DNA from 3 places in the Mesorhizobium sp. M0408 genome. Region 1 is predicted to be linked to each of the others. Evidence: riboswitches for the same ligand, from Rfam matches in the RefSeq annotation. Region 1 holds a riboswitch; each other region holds the start of a gene.
What was found. A riboswitch is a leader RNA that binds a small molecule or an ion and turns the genes downstream of it on or off. The one in region 1 is predicted to bind cobalamin.
Positions count from the first base shown of each region.

Region 1 (4,273 bases):
GGAACCTGTCATGTATGTACCCGCGCATTTCGATGAACCGAGCCGAGAAGTCCTTTACGAACTGATCGAGAACAGCGCACTTGGCATGCTGATAACCCATGGCCGGAGCGGTCTCGACGCCAATCACATCCCCTTCGAACTCGACACGTCACAGGGAGAAAACGGTACCCTTTACTCCTGCGCGATTAATACACGTGCCGAAGGAAAATGCACATTCTCGCTCGAGTGAATTATTTCAAAGGATGTGATCGCGTTTTGGCACATTCACGGCCGACGTGCGGCAGCCGGGGACTCACCACATGGTGAGCAACCAGGAAACCCTCCGGCCTACACTTTCTCCCGGAGCGCACGTGCTGCATCGACCATGTTCATGAGGGCAGGGCGGACCTCCTCCCATTTGCGTGTTTTGAGGCCACAGTCGGGGTTTACCCACAGTTGGGAATCCGACAGTCGCTCGCGGGCAAGCATGACGAGATCCGAAATCTCCCCGACTTCCGGGACACGTGGTGAGTGAATGTCGTAGACTCCGGGCCCGATTTCGTTCGGATATTTGGAACTCGTGAAGGCGTCCAGCAGTTCCATTTTCGAGCGCGACGTCTCAATCGAAATTACATCCGCATCCATTTCGGCGATCGCGTCGATGATCTCGTTGAACTCCGAATAGCACATGTGGGTATGGATTTGAGTCGTGTCCTTTACACCCGTTGAGGCGATCCGGAAGCATTCGACAGCCCAGTCGAGATAGTCTTTCCAGTCAGATTGGCGCAGTGGCAATCCTTCGCGAAACGCGGCCTCATCGATCTGGATCATCCTTGCGCCGGACCATTCGAGATCCGTCACTTCGTCGCGGATGGCAAGCGCGATCTGGCGGCATGCCTCGGAGCGGGGTACGTCGTCGCGAACAAAAGACCAGTTGAGAATGGTCACTGGGCCTGTGAGCATTCCCTTCACAGGGTATTCCGTAAGCGACTGGGCGAATTGCCACCAGCGCAGCGTCATCGGATTGGGCCTCGATACGTCGCCGAAGATGATGGGGGGGCGCACGTAACGCGACCCATAGCTCTGCACCCAGGCATGCTGGGTGAAGGCGAAGCCGGACAGCTGCTCGCCGAAATGCTGTACCATGTCGTTTCGTTCGAACTCACCGTGCACCAGCACGTCCAGCCCGATCTCTTCCTGCCAGCGAATTGCAGCCTCGATCTCCTTCTTCAGGAAGGTCTCGTAGTCGACATAGCTCAGCTGGCCCTTCGCATGAGCGGCCCGCGCCCTGCGTACCTGCGGCGTCTGCGGGAAGGATCCGATGGTCGTCGTCGGGAACGGCGGCAGCCCGAGCGTGCCGGCCTGGACTCTGGAGCGCTCGGCAAAAGCGCTCTCTCGTCGCTTCATGCTGTCGTCAATGCTGGCGATCCGCCCCTCAACAAGCGGGTCATGGATCTTCGTGGATGTCACGCGGGTGGCGGCAGCCTCGGCAGACGCTTTCAACGCGCCTGCCACCGCATCCCTGCCTTGGGACAGGGCCCGGGCCAGCAACACCAACTCGTCGGTCTTCTGGGCCGCGAAGGCGAGCCACGACCTGATGTCCGCGTCGAGTTCCGTCTCCATGCGCAGGTCAATCGGCACATGCAGCATCGAGCAAGAAGGCGCGATCTCGACGCGGTCCAAGGGCCAGCCGGCGACGATCGGTTTGATGCGGTCGAGAATGGCGGGCAGGTTCGCACGCCAGACGTTGCGGCCATCGATCAAGCCAAGCGAGAGCACCAGATCCTTCGGTGCGAGCCGACCCACCGTTTCCAGCTGCTGGGGAGCGCGCACGAGATCAATATGCAGCCCGGCCAGGGGCAGAGAAACCGCGGTTTCGAGATTGTCTCCCAGCGGCCCGAAATAGGTAGCCAGCATGATCTTCAGCTCGGGCGCGGCTTTCGACAGCTGGCCACAGGCGAATTCGAACGCAGCTCGTTCGTTCGGGTTCAGATCGAGGACAAGCGCTGGCTCATCGATCTGCACCCAGTCGGCTCCCGACAGCTTCAGCCTCTGCAGGAGTTGCTCGTAGACGGGCAGCAGCCGCGGCAGGAGCGCGATGGGATCGAATCCCTCGGCAGGCGATTTCGCCAGCTTGAGGAAGGTGACCGGTCCAAGGATGACTGGGCGTGTGTGAATGCCGAGGGCTTTAGCCTCGAGGAAGTAATCAACCGGCTTCGTCGACGAAAGAGCGAACGTTTGATCATCGTTTAGTTCCGGCACAATGTAGTGATAGTTGGTGTCAAACCACTTGGTCATTTCCATCGCGGTTACACCAGGCCGATGAGCCGCATGCTGGTGACCACCGTGCCCACAATCCTCCGTCTGACCTTGGTTGCCGCGCGCCATAGCGAAGTAGATGTCGAGTGGGACCTCGCCGCCATTCCAGGCGTAACGAGACGGAAGGGCGCCGACCATGGCTGCGGTGTCGAGCACATGGTCGTAAAGCGAGAAGTCGTTCGACGGGATTTTCGACACGCCGCGATCGTGCTGCTCTTCCCAGCTAGCGGCACGGAGCGCCTTCGCCGTCGTGAGAAGGTCGGCGGCGGAAGATTTTCCGGACCAGTAGCTTTCAAGCGCGAACTTCAGTTCTCGCCGACGACCGAAGCGCGGCACGCCGAGCGTTGCTACAGGAATTTGCTGAGAGACAGTCATGCCATACCCCGATGGTTGGGGCGTCGGTGACAAGGAAGGCGCTAGCAGGCCGGCAGGAACGCCAGGCTGCAGCGGCCACCGAGACACCCCGCCCGTGGACGTAATTTGCCGTGGCAGGTCTCCTGGCTCGCGGGGTCATAGCCTCTACCCGTCTTCCCAAGGCTATTCGCCTCAGTGACATGAGTGGGGTTGGCTTGCCGCTAACAGTTGCGGGGGCAGCGCCGGCATCGCACCGGCTTCCCTCTTAGCTCCGCTGCGGCAGCGCCGTACGGAGAACCACGACACGGGAGACAATCACAGCAGTTCGCTTCTTTGTCAACGCCGCATAAAGAAATGTTTATGTCGTTATGTTAAATTTCCGTTGGCATGTCCCCAAAGGTCGCCTCGAAAGCGAAAACTGTGGAAGCCTTGAGCGGCCGGTAAATCAAAGCAATGACGCACAGCGGTCCAGGAGGATAGGAGTTCGTCGGCTGCCGGCGGCAAACATACCGGCAAGTGCCGTGGTGCTGCTTCCCTCATCATGCGAACGCCACCTCGGCGTCGAACTTCGGCTCCGAAGGTTCCGACCGCTTCTTTGGTGATCTGCTCGCGACCACATTCGACTCAATGGCGAGGCTGTTGCCCATGTGGAAGGTGTTGGCCGTGATGCCCTCGGTGACACACAACACAACGATTTCGAGGGGAGCACCCGAGGCCCGGCGCAGCGGCGTGTTGCGGAGGATCGAGGCCGACGTCTCGAATGCTTGTTCGCAGCCCACCGGCTCAAGGTAACCCGGCTCAAACCACCGGGCCAGCTCAAGTCCTGTCCAAATGAGGCCTGAGCGGCAAATCGTCGTGCACGCGCACGGTTTGGCGTTCGATCTTGTGATGCGTCTTGGGCGGGCAATCGCCACGGTGCAGCGCTTCCAGGCGCGCAACGATTTCGGCGTCATCCTGGGTCTGCCTGTTGTTGTGGCGAACATACTCGACCCAGGTTGGCACATGATAGCACTCGGTCCATAGTTCGGGCTTTTCCAGGTCACGCAGCAACGCCCATTGTCTGGCGCCATCTCGCAGCCGGGCTTTTCGCCACGATGTCATCACACTGAGAAATTCTGGGACATCTCTCTGATCGATACGATAATCGACCATCACCATGATCGGACCGCTTCGTGGCCGAAGGTCAAGTTGCAGCGTCGGTTCGCTGAACTTGTTGGTCGGATCCAGATTGAGCGTTTCGAAATCCGGCTGACGCAGAACGATCCCAATCAGTCCACCAATCAGAAGAACCACGCTGGCGACGAGGAAGGCTCCCGAAACACCTTGGACATCCGCCAGTTCGCCCCAAAGCCAGCTTCCCGCCGCCATGCCGCCGTATGTGGCCGTCTGATAGAGAGACAGGGCGCGTCCAACCACCCACCGCGGCGCCGAAAGCTGCACTGTGACGTTAAACAGCGAGAATGATTGAATCCAGGCCGCACCGGCCGGCATGAGGAGGAGACAGCTCAGCCAAACGTGCTCACTCCATGCCAGAAAGAAGCAGCTGATCGCCAGTATAAAGAACGCACCGCGAATGACCCATTCGTTGGAGAGAACTTCTCGGACCCGCCCAATGAGGAGC
Region 1 covers NZ_JAMYRO010000037.1:25,428-29,700, forward strand. Annotated here, with positions in the region: gene NKI67_RS29515 (FMN-binding negative transcriptional regulator) at 11-229, shown strand; gene metE (5-methyltetrahydropteroyltriglutamate--homocysteine S-methyltransferase) at 328-2,673, opposite strand; cobalamin riboswitch at 2,769-2,969, opposite strand; gene NKI67_RS29525 (hypothetical protein) at 3,192-3,431, opposite strand; gene NKI67_RS29530 (MFS transporter) at 3,469-4,273, opposite strand, start outside.

Region 2 (4,273 bases), on a different contig from region 1:
TCGGACTGGGCGCGGTTTTCGCGACACTCGGCCTGCTGGCGGCGGCCTGCGGCTTCGTCACCTGGCGCTATCTGCCCAAATCGCTTTGATGTTCGAGCGCCGCATGGCGCTCGCGCACTCAGTTGTGGAAGCGGTGCAAGTCGTATTCCTCGGGCATCAGTACGCCGGCCTTGTGGCGCATCGAGCGCAGGCCCATCTGGTTGACCTCGCAGATATCAGCATCCTCCTCCAGCACCTGGGTACCGAAGGCGACGATGTTGTCGATATCGGCGGCCGGATCGGCGAGCGCTTCGGGCGAAAAAAGCCATTCGGCAGTAAGTTCGGTCTGCTCCGGCCCAAGCGGCACCAGCCGCACGGTCCTGACATAGTCGACATGGCCGACGACGAACATCGACGGCATGCTGGTGGCATAGGTCTGCCCGGCGGCACGCTCGCCCGGCGTCAGGCCGGAAAAGACCGAGCCGTGGACGCGCCCGTCGCGCGACCAAGTTTCGGCCCCGGCCCGCAAGCCGCCGGCAAATTCCGGCGCGTCATTGTCGGCCTGGCGCGCCCATTCGGGGTCGTCGTGCCGGCCCATCAGGCCGCGGCCATAGATCGGCACCAGCCGCGACAGATCCTTGTGGACGCCGGGGCAGTGCAGGCACTCGTTGAAATTTTCCCAAAATACCTTCCAGTTGCAGTTTATCACCTTGCGCAGCACATGGCCGCTCAGCAGCGTTTCCAACGGCCAGTTGGCGAGGTTGCCGGATGCCGGATCGAAGGATGTTTCAGCCGAGCCGGCAGCGTCTTCCGCCAGATTGACGAAGACGAAACCGCGCCACACCGAAAGCGCGACCCGGTAGAGCGGATGATCGGCCTTGTCGAAGCCGTCCGGCAGCGATTTCGACGGCACGCGCACCAGATCGCCGTGCAGCGAATAGGACCAGGCATGGTATGGGCAGGTGATGAGCCGCGCCTTCAGCCGTCCTTCGCTCTGCTGGCAAAGCTGCGAGCCGCGATGCCGGCAGGTGTTGTGGAAGGCGCGCAACTCGCCGGTCTCGTCGCGCAGCACGACGACCTCCTGCGTGCCTATGCGGAACGTCCTGAAAGCCAGCGGCTGGGCAAGGTCGGCCTCGCGGCAGACGAGCAGCCAGTTGCGATACCAGATGGCCTCGAGATCGCGCTGATAGGCCGCGATGTCCCAATAGGCTGATGACGGCAGCGTCGGCTCGGCCCGCGTCAGGCCGTTGTAGGGACCGCGCTCATTCGGGCTGGGTTGCGTGCCGGCTTCCTCCCCATCCGCCAGCCGACACCCGGCTGCGAAAATTGTCAATCGCGGCGCCGGCCGACCGGCCTTGGCGAGGCGGCGCATTCGCCACACGATCCGGCGGAATTTGGTTTGCCGGGCACGGCGATTCTGCCTATAGTCGCTGATGTCGTCGGTTCCGTTTGGAACCAAGAGGGAATGCGGTGAGGGCAAGTTGTTTGCCCAATGCCGTGGCTGCCCCCGCAACTGTGTGCGGTAGTCCTCTCCATATGCCACTGAAGGTTCGCCTTCGGGAAGGTGGGGAAGGGCGCTGATCCGCGAGCCAGGAGACCTGCCGGCGACAGGAAACTGACTTCTATGCCCTCGGGTGGAGGGCGAAAGGACAAGACATGAATACCGCTTCCGTTTCGCTCGGCGCTTCCGCCTCCTCGCAGTCGCGTCTCATGCAGCTGGCGCTTGCTGCATTCCTCGGCATTTTCGTCATGGGCTTTGTCGGCTTCTCGCATATCGATGCGGTCCACAATGCCGCGCACGACTATCGCCATTCGATGGGCTTTCCCTGCCACTAACAAGGGGCTGACATCATGACACTGTTTCGCAACGTCGTGTTCATCGCGGCGATCGCAGGGCTTGTGGCCGGCGTGGCTCTCGCCTGCATGCAAGCCTATGCCACGGTGCCGCTCATCCTAAAGGCGGAAGTCTACGAACAGGCCGGCGGCGGCCATGACCATGCCGCGGCACCTGCGACACCGGCTGAAAACGCCGCAGGCACGACGGCTATGAGCAGCGCTGCGCCGGCACCGGCTAAAGCAATGGCTCCGGCGGAAGACGAAGACTGGGCGCCGGCCGACGGTTTCGAACGCTTTGCCTTCAGCGTCGTTGCCAATATCGTCACTGGCATCGGCTTCGCGCTGGTCCTGGTCGCGGTTTCGGAATTCGCCGGCGGCATCGGCAATTGGCGCCAGGGCCTGTTCTGGGGGCTGGCCGGCTTTGCCGTGTTCACGCTGGCGCCCGGCCTCGGCCTGGCGCCGGAACTGCCGGCGATGCCGGCGGCCGACCTTGTCCAACGCCAGATCTGGTGGTGGGCAACAGTGGTGGCGACAGCGGCCGGTCTCGGCCTTATCGTCTTCCGCAGATCGCTGCCGCTGGTGGCTCTTGCCGTGGCGTTGATCGTTGCGCCGCATATCGTCGGCGCGCCGCAGCCCGATAGCTTCGAGACGGCGATCCCGGAAGGCCTGCACCACCAGTTCGTGGTGGCGGTGACGCTGACCAATCTGGTGTTCTGGCTGGTGCTCGGCGCGGTCGTCGGCGTGGTGCGCGGACGCTTCACGGGCACGGCGACCAGCCTGCGCGACAGCTTTGCCTGACCGCGCTGCGGGGCCACTTCCCCTGGTCATCGGCGGGCCGGGCCCCGGCATGCGCGCGCATGCCGAGAGCCTGGTGACGGTCGGCCCGCCGCCTTGGAGCTATATCGCCACGGCGCAAGCCTATGACGATGAGATGCGCCAGCGCATCGCGCTGCACCGCTCGCGCCGCGGCGCCGGCTGGACGACCATCGATGCGCCGCTCGACCTTGCCGGCGCGATCGGAGCGCTGCCTGACGGCCAGCCGGTGCTGATCGACTGCCTGACGCTGTGGCTGACCAATCACATGCTGGCCGAACATGATGTCGAGGCCGAATGCCAAAAACTGGCGGACGTGCTGTCGCGGCCGCGCGGACCGTGGTTCGTGGTGTCCAACGAGGTCGGCCAGGGCATCGTGCCGGACAATGCGCTGGCAAGACGGTTTCGCGACGCCGCCGGCCGGCTGAACCAGGACGTCGCGGCTGTTGCCGGCACCGTGCTTTTGATGGTGGCGGGGCTGCCGCTCAAGGTGAAATGACATGGCTGATACTATCGATCCCAAGGACGAGGAACGCCACCGCGCCAAGATGGCCAAGCGCAAGGCGGTGCAGGACGCCGAGGTCGCGGCCAAGACGGTCGAGAAGGGGCTGCTGATCGTCAACACCGGACCGGGCAAGGGCAAGACCACGGCCGCCTTTGGGCTGGCGCTCAGGATGCTCGGCTATGGCAAGCGCGTCGGCGTCGTTCAGTTCATCAAGGGCAAATGGCACACCGGCGAGAAAGATGCCTTTGCCGCCTTCGGCGACCGTGTCGTCTGGCACGCCATGGGCGAGGGCTTTACCTGGGAGACACAGGACCTGAAGCGCGACATCGCGGCGGCCGAGGCTGCCTGGGCGAAAGCGCTGGAGCTGATGGCCGAGCCGTCGATCAGCCTCGTGGTGCTCGACGAGCTGAACATCGCGCTGCGCTACGACTATCTCGATCTCGAAAAGGTGGTCGCGGCGCTGAAGGCGCGTCGCGAAGGCCTGCATGTCGTCGTCACCGGCCGCAACGCCAAACCGGTATTGGTCGAGGCGGCCGATCTGGTCACCGAGATGGGCGTGACCAAGCACCACTTCTCCGCCGGCGTGAAGGCGCAGCAGGGGATCGAGTTCTGAGGGGTGTTGCTGGCGCCTCTTCTTCCTTCTCCCCTTGTGGGAGAAGGTGGATTGGCGCGCAGCGCCAAGACGGTTGAGGGGTGCTGGCCGGAGCGCTGTTGGTGCCAAGCTGGAACACCCCTCATCCGGCCGCTTCGCGGCCACCTTCTCCCACAAGGGGAGAAGGGAAAGCCGCACGAAGCGGCTCGCCCCTGGAATGGTAAGGGTGAGGGGCGGCGCCGACCTGACGCGATTATTTGAGGCGTAGCCCTATTTTGTTCTTGCTTTGTGCCGGCAGCTATGCTACTAATTTCGGTATGGTGCTAATTGGCTCCAACGACCCGCCGCATGGTGGGTTTTTTGTTTCCGCTCGATCTCGAGCGCAGATCACGCCAAGATAACAACCACCGCGACCACGCCGAACAGCGCGATCAGCAGTAAGTCGGCGACGCGGTAGAGTTTCAGCGCCCGTCGGATGTCGGTGCTCTCGACATCATCGCGCCGGCCGCCTTCGCCCATCAATGCGTCTTCGACCATGACGCCGTCAT
Region 2 covers NZ_JAMYRO010000004.1:188,927-193,199, reverse strand. Annotated here, with positions in the region: gene NKI67_RS06485 (aromatic ring-hydroxylating oxygenase subunit alpha) at 119-1,285, opposite strand; cobalamin riboswitch at 1,403-1,599, shown strand; gene NKI67_RS06480 (CbtB domain-containing protein) at 1,636-1,815, shown strand; gene NKI67_RS06475 (CbtA family protein) at 1,831-2,613, shown strand; gene cobU (bifunctional adenosylcobinamide kinase/adenosylcobinamide-phosphate guanylyltransferase) at 2,606-3,127, shown strand; gene cobO (cob(I)yrinic acid a,c-diamide adenosyltransferase) at 3,129-3,746, shown strand; gene cbiB (adenosylcobinamide-phosphate synthase CbiB) at 4,113-4,273, opposite strand, start outside.
Region 2: linked by a shared signal. The riboswitch ahead of NKI67_RS06480 (CbtB domain-containing protein) and the one ahead of metE (5-methyltetrahydropteroyltriglutamate--homocysteine S-methyltransferase) in region 1 are both predicted to bind cobalamin.

Region 3 (4,273 bases), on a different contig from region 1:
CGACACCGAACCTCTCCGAGTCATAGCGCGGCATCGACGTATGGATCATCTCGACGGCGCAGCAAGCGAGACCGAAGGTCATGAACATCAACGAGCCGCTGCGCGCCCAGGTGATCAGCGCCTCGGTCGAGGTGACGAGAAAGCCCTTGTCGGCGAGCTCGTTGTTGATCTCCAGGAAGAATGGATCGTCGGACCCGACCGGCCTGCCGGTGTTGGGATCGATGAGGCCCTTGGGCTTCGGCGCGACGAGCGTGCCGGAACTGTCGTTCAATCCCATTCCAGCGCTCCTTTTTTCCATTCATAGGCAAAGCCGATGGTCAGCACCGCCAAAAACACCATCATCGACCAGAAACCGAGCATGCCGATCTGGCTGAACGACACCGCCCACGGAAACAGGAAGGCCACCTCCAGATCGAAGATGATGAACAGGATCGACACCAGGTAGAAGCGGATGTCGAATTTCATGCGGGCGTCATCGAACGAGTTGAAGCCGCACTCATAGGCCGAAAGCTTTTCCGGATCGGGGTTGCGATAGGCCACCAGGAAGGGTGCGGCGAGCAGCGCCAGCCCGACGATCAGCGCCACGCCGATGAACAGGACGATGGGCAGGTACGAACCTAAAAGTGCGTTCATGCTGCAGTTTCCGTTGGCGGCCAATCCACTCTGATTACAGCACCGGACCCACTTGCGGAAGCGTGACAGTTTAACCACTGAACCGTTTTAAGGAGGCTCTATGCTGCAACGCGGCGAGGGTTAGCGCAGCGCTTTCGGCGAAGCAAGTCAAACCTTGTTCAAATCGCGGTGCTGGACGGCATATCCGGGAAAACTGGTCCGATCCGCTCCTGTTTGATTTCCTTCACTTTTTACTCCACTTTTCTCTCCTGACATCAATGCCGCCAAAACCCTGTTAGCATGGCACGGAATCGCAGGTCATTTTCTCTGTCTAAAATCGTCCGGATGCCGCCTTCATGAAGGAAAAAATCTCGCTTGCCATGGCCCGCCGCATTGCGCTCGCGGCACAGGGATTCAATGACCCGCGCCCCACCGGCACGCCTGACCGCCGGCATCTGGCCCGCGTGCTTGCCCGTACCGGCCTGCTGCAGATCGATTCCGTCAGCGCCGTGGTGCGCGCCCACTATATGCCGCTCTATTCGCGGCTTGGCCCCTACAAGCTGGCGCTGCTCGACGACGCCGCCGTAACGCGCAAGCGCATGGTCTTCGAATATTGGGCGCACGAAGCCTCCTTCTTGCCGGTCGAGACCTATCCGCTGATGCGCTGGCGCATGCAGCGGGCCGAGTGCGGCGACGAAATGTACAGCGGACTGGCCAAATGGGGCCGCGAGCACGCCGCCTATATCGAAGACATCTATCGCGAGGTCGCCGAACGAGGCCCGATCGCGGCGTCGGCTTTCGAAGGCCAGAAGGGTTCGGGCGGCTGGTGGGGCTGGAGCCATGCCAAGCACGCCTTCGAATGGCTGTTCTGGGCCGGCCGCATCACCACGGCGCATCGCCGCGGCTTCGAACGGTTCTACGATCTGCCGGAGCGCGTATTGCCGCCGGCGGTACTCGCGCTACCGGTTCCCCGTCCCGAGGATGCTCACCGCGAATTGCTGCGCATCTCGGCCCGCGCCCACGGCATCGCCACGGCAGGAGACCTGCGCGACTATTTCCGCCTCTCGCCCGCCGACATCAAGGGCCGCATCGAGGAGTTGGTCGAGGCCGGCGACCTGTTGCCGGTGAGCGTCGAAGGCTGGAACAAAACAGCCTATCTCCACAAGGACGCCCGTTTGCCGCGCAAGATCGAGGCGCGCGCCTTGCTCGCGCCGTTCGATCCTGTCGTCTTCGAACGATCGCGCACCGAGCGGTTGTTCGACTTCCACTACCGCATCGAGATCTACACGCCGGCCGAAAAGCGCCAGTATGGCTATTACGTGCTGCCGTTCCTGTTCGGCGACAGCATCGTCGGGCGCGTCGACCTCAGGGCCGACCGCCCGGCCGGCGTCTTGCGCGTCCATGCCGCCTATGCGGAGCCCGGCGCCTCGCTGCAAACCGCAGCCGAGCTTTTCGAAGAATTGAAGCAGATGCAGGGCTGGCTCGGCCTGGAACGCATCGAGGTGACCGCTGCCGGCGACCTCGGCCGGCCGCTCGCGGATATCGCCGCGTCATAGACGTGCGTTGACACGACTGCCTCCACAAGCCTAAATCCGTTCCAGACGGTCCCCTGCCCGCAACGGCAGGGGCCAAGAGGGAATGCGGTGCGAAATCTCGATTTCAAATCCGCGGCTGTCCCCGCAACTGTAAGCGACGAGCCTCGGCCGAAAACCACTGGGATATTCCCGGGAAGGCGGCACCCAGGCGATGACCCGCGAGCCAGGAGACCTGCCGTCTAGGACATAAGAATCCGATCGCCTGGCGGGTTTTCCGGGCAAGGAGCCTGATTTGGAACACGACAGCAGTTTTCCGGCTGAGACAGCGGATTTATTGTCCGGCCATGGTGATTCCCCGGCCGGCGTTACCGTCATCGTCTGCTCGTCCTGCCGTGACGAGACCGGTTCGGACGCTCATCCGCGCGCCGGCGAACTGCTCGCAGAGGACACGCGCCGCGCCGCTTCCAGCGAAAACATCAAAATCCGCACCGTCGAATGCCTCGGCAATTGCAAGCGCCGGCTCAGCGCGGCCATGCTGCGCGACGGCTGCTGGAGTTACGTCTTCGGTGATCTGACCACGACCAGCGGCGCCGATCTCGTCACCGGGGCAAAGCTGTTCGCCACCTCGACGGATGGGCTCATTCCATGGCGCGGCCGTCCCGATTGCCTGAAGCGCGGCCTGGTTGCCCGCATCCCTCCCCTTGACCTTTTGAAGGACCTGACATGACCGCTGCCTCCCTTTCGCGCGTTCCCTGCACCGTGGTCACCGGCTTTCTCGGCGCCGGCAAGACGACGCTGATCCGCCATTTGCTCGAAAACGCCAAAGGCAAGCGCCTAGCCATCATCGTCAACGAGTTCGGCGACATCGGCATTGACGGCGAGATCCTGAAGGGCTGCGCCATCGACACCTGCCCCGAGGAAAACATCGTCGAGCTGGCCAATGGTTGCATCTGCTGCACCGTCGCCGATGATTTCGTCCCGGCGCTGGACCAGATCCTGTCGCTGACGCCGAGGGTCGACCACATCCTGATCGAGACATCCGGCCTCGCTTTACCCAAGCCGCTGGTCCAGGCCTTCCAGTGGCCGTCGGTGAAAAGCCGCGTGACGGTGGACGGCGTCATTGCCGTGGTCGACGGACCGGCGCTGGCTGATGGCCGCGTAGCCAACGACATGGACGCCCTGCAGGCCCAGCGCGCGCAGGACGAGACGCTCGACCATGACGATCCGGTCGAGGAAGTGTTCGAAGACCAGCTCGCCTGCGCCGACCTGATCATCCTGTCGAAGAGCGACCTGATGGACGCAGCCGGCTCGGCCCGTGCCAATGCCGTCATCGGCAAGCACGTTGCGCGGGCGGTGAAGATCGTACCGACTTCGCAAGGCAAGGTCGACCCGTCGGTGCTGCTCGGCCTCGGCCTCGCCGTCGAGGACGACATCGAGAACCGCAAGACCCACCACGACGACGAGCTCGACCACGAACATGACGATTTTGACTCGTTCGTCATCGACATCGCGTCTGTGTCCAACCCGGACGAGCTCGCACAACGGGTCGCCACGGCGGCGGAGGAAGAAAACGTGTTGCGCGTCAAGGGTTTCGTCGAAGTCGGCGGCAAGCCGATGCGGCTCCTGCTGCAGGCCGTCGGTCCGCGCGTCAACCACTATTACGACCGCGCCTGGACCGCTGAAGACGACCGCCGCTCGCGCCTGGTCGTCATCGGCCTGAAAGGGCTGAACCGCCCCGCCATCGAGCGTATCCTCGCCGGCTGACCCCAGGTACGAGCCGCGATGCACATCCTCACCACCACATCCGCCTCGCTCGACGATCTCGCCGAGCCCGTCGATCTCAGGCAAACGCCTGCGGATGTCGTGGCGCTGTCCTTCACCGACAGCGACCTGGCCGGGCTGGCGGCGGCGTGGAAGGCAGATGCGCACCGCCTGCCGTCGATGCGGCTCGCCGCCTTGCGCGACCTGCGCCATCCGATGTCCGTCGACCTGTGGATCGACAGCGTCGCCCGCCACGCCAAGGTCATTCTGGTCCGCATCCTCGGCGGCTATGACTGGTGGCGCTATGGCTGCGACCAGCTCGCCGTTATCGCGCGAAATCGCGGTATCAAGCTGGCGCTCCTACC
Region 3 covers NZ_JAMYRO010000004.1:225,278-229,550, forward strand. Annotated here, with positions in the region: gene NKI67_RS06650 (NuoB/complex I 20 kDa subunit family protein) at 1-277, opposite strand, end outside; gene NKI67_RS06655 (NADH-quinone oxidoreductase subunit A) at 268-633, opposite strand; gene NKI67_RS06660 (winged helix-turn-helix domain-containing protein) at 969-2,168, shown strand; cobalamin riboswitch at 2,198-2,401, shown strand; gene NKI67_RS06665 (DUF1636 family protein) at 2,440-2,874, shown strand; gene cobW (cobalamin biosynthesis protein CobW) at 2,871-3,911, shown strand; gene NKI67_RS06675 (cobaltochelatase subunit CobN) at 3,930-4,273, shown strand, end outside.
Region 3: linked by a shared signal. The riboswitch ahead of NKI67_RS06665 (DUF1636 family protein) and the one ahead of metE (5-methyltetrahydropteroyltriglutamate--homocysteine S-methyltransferase) in region 1 are both predicted to bind cobalamin.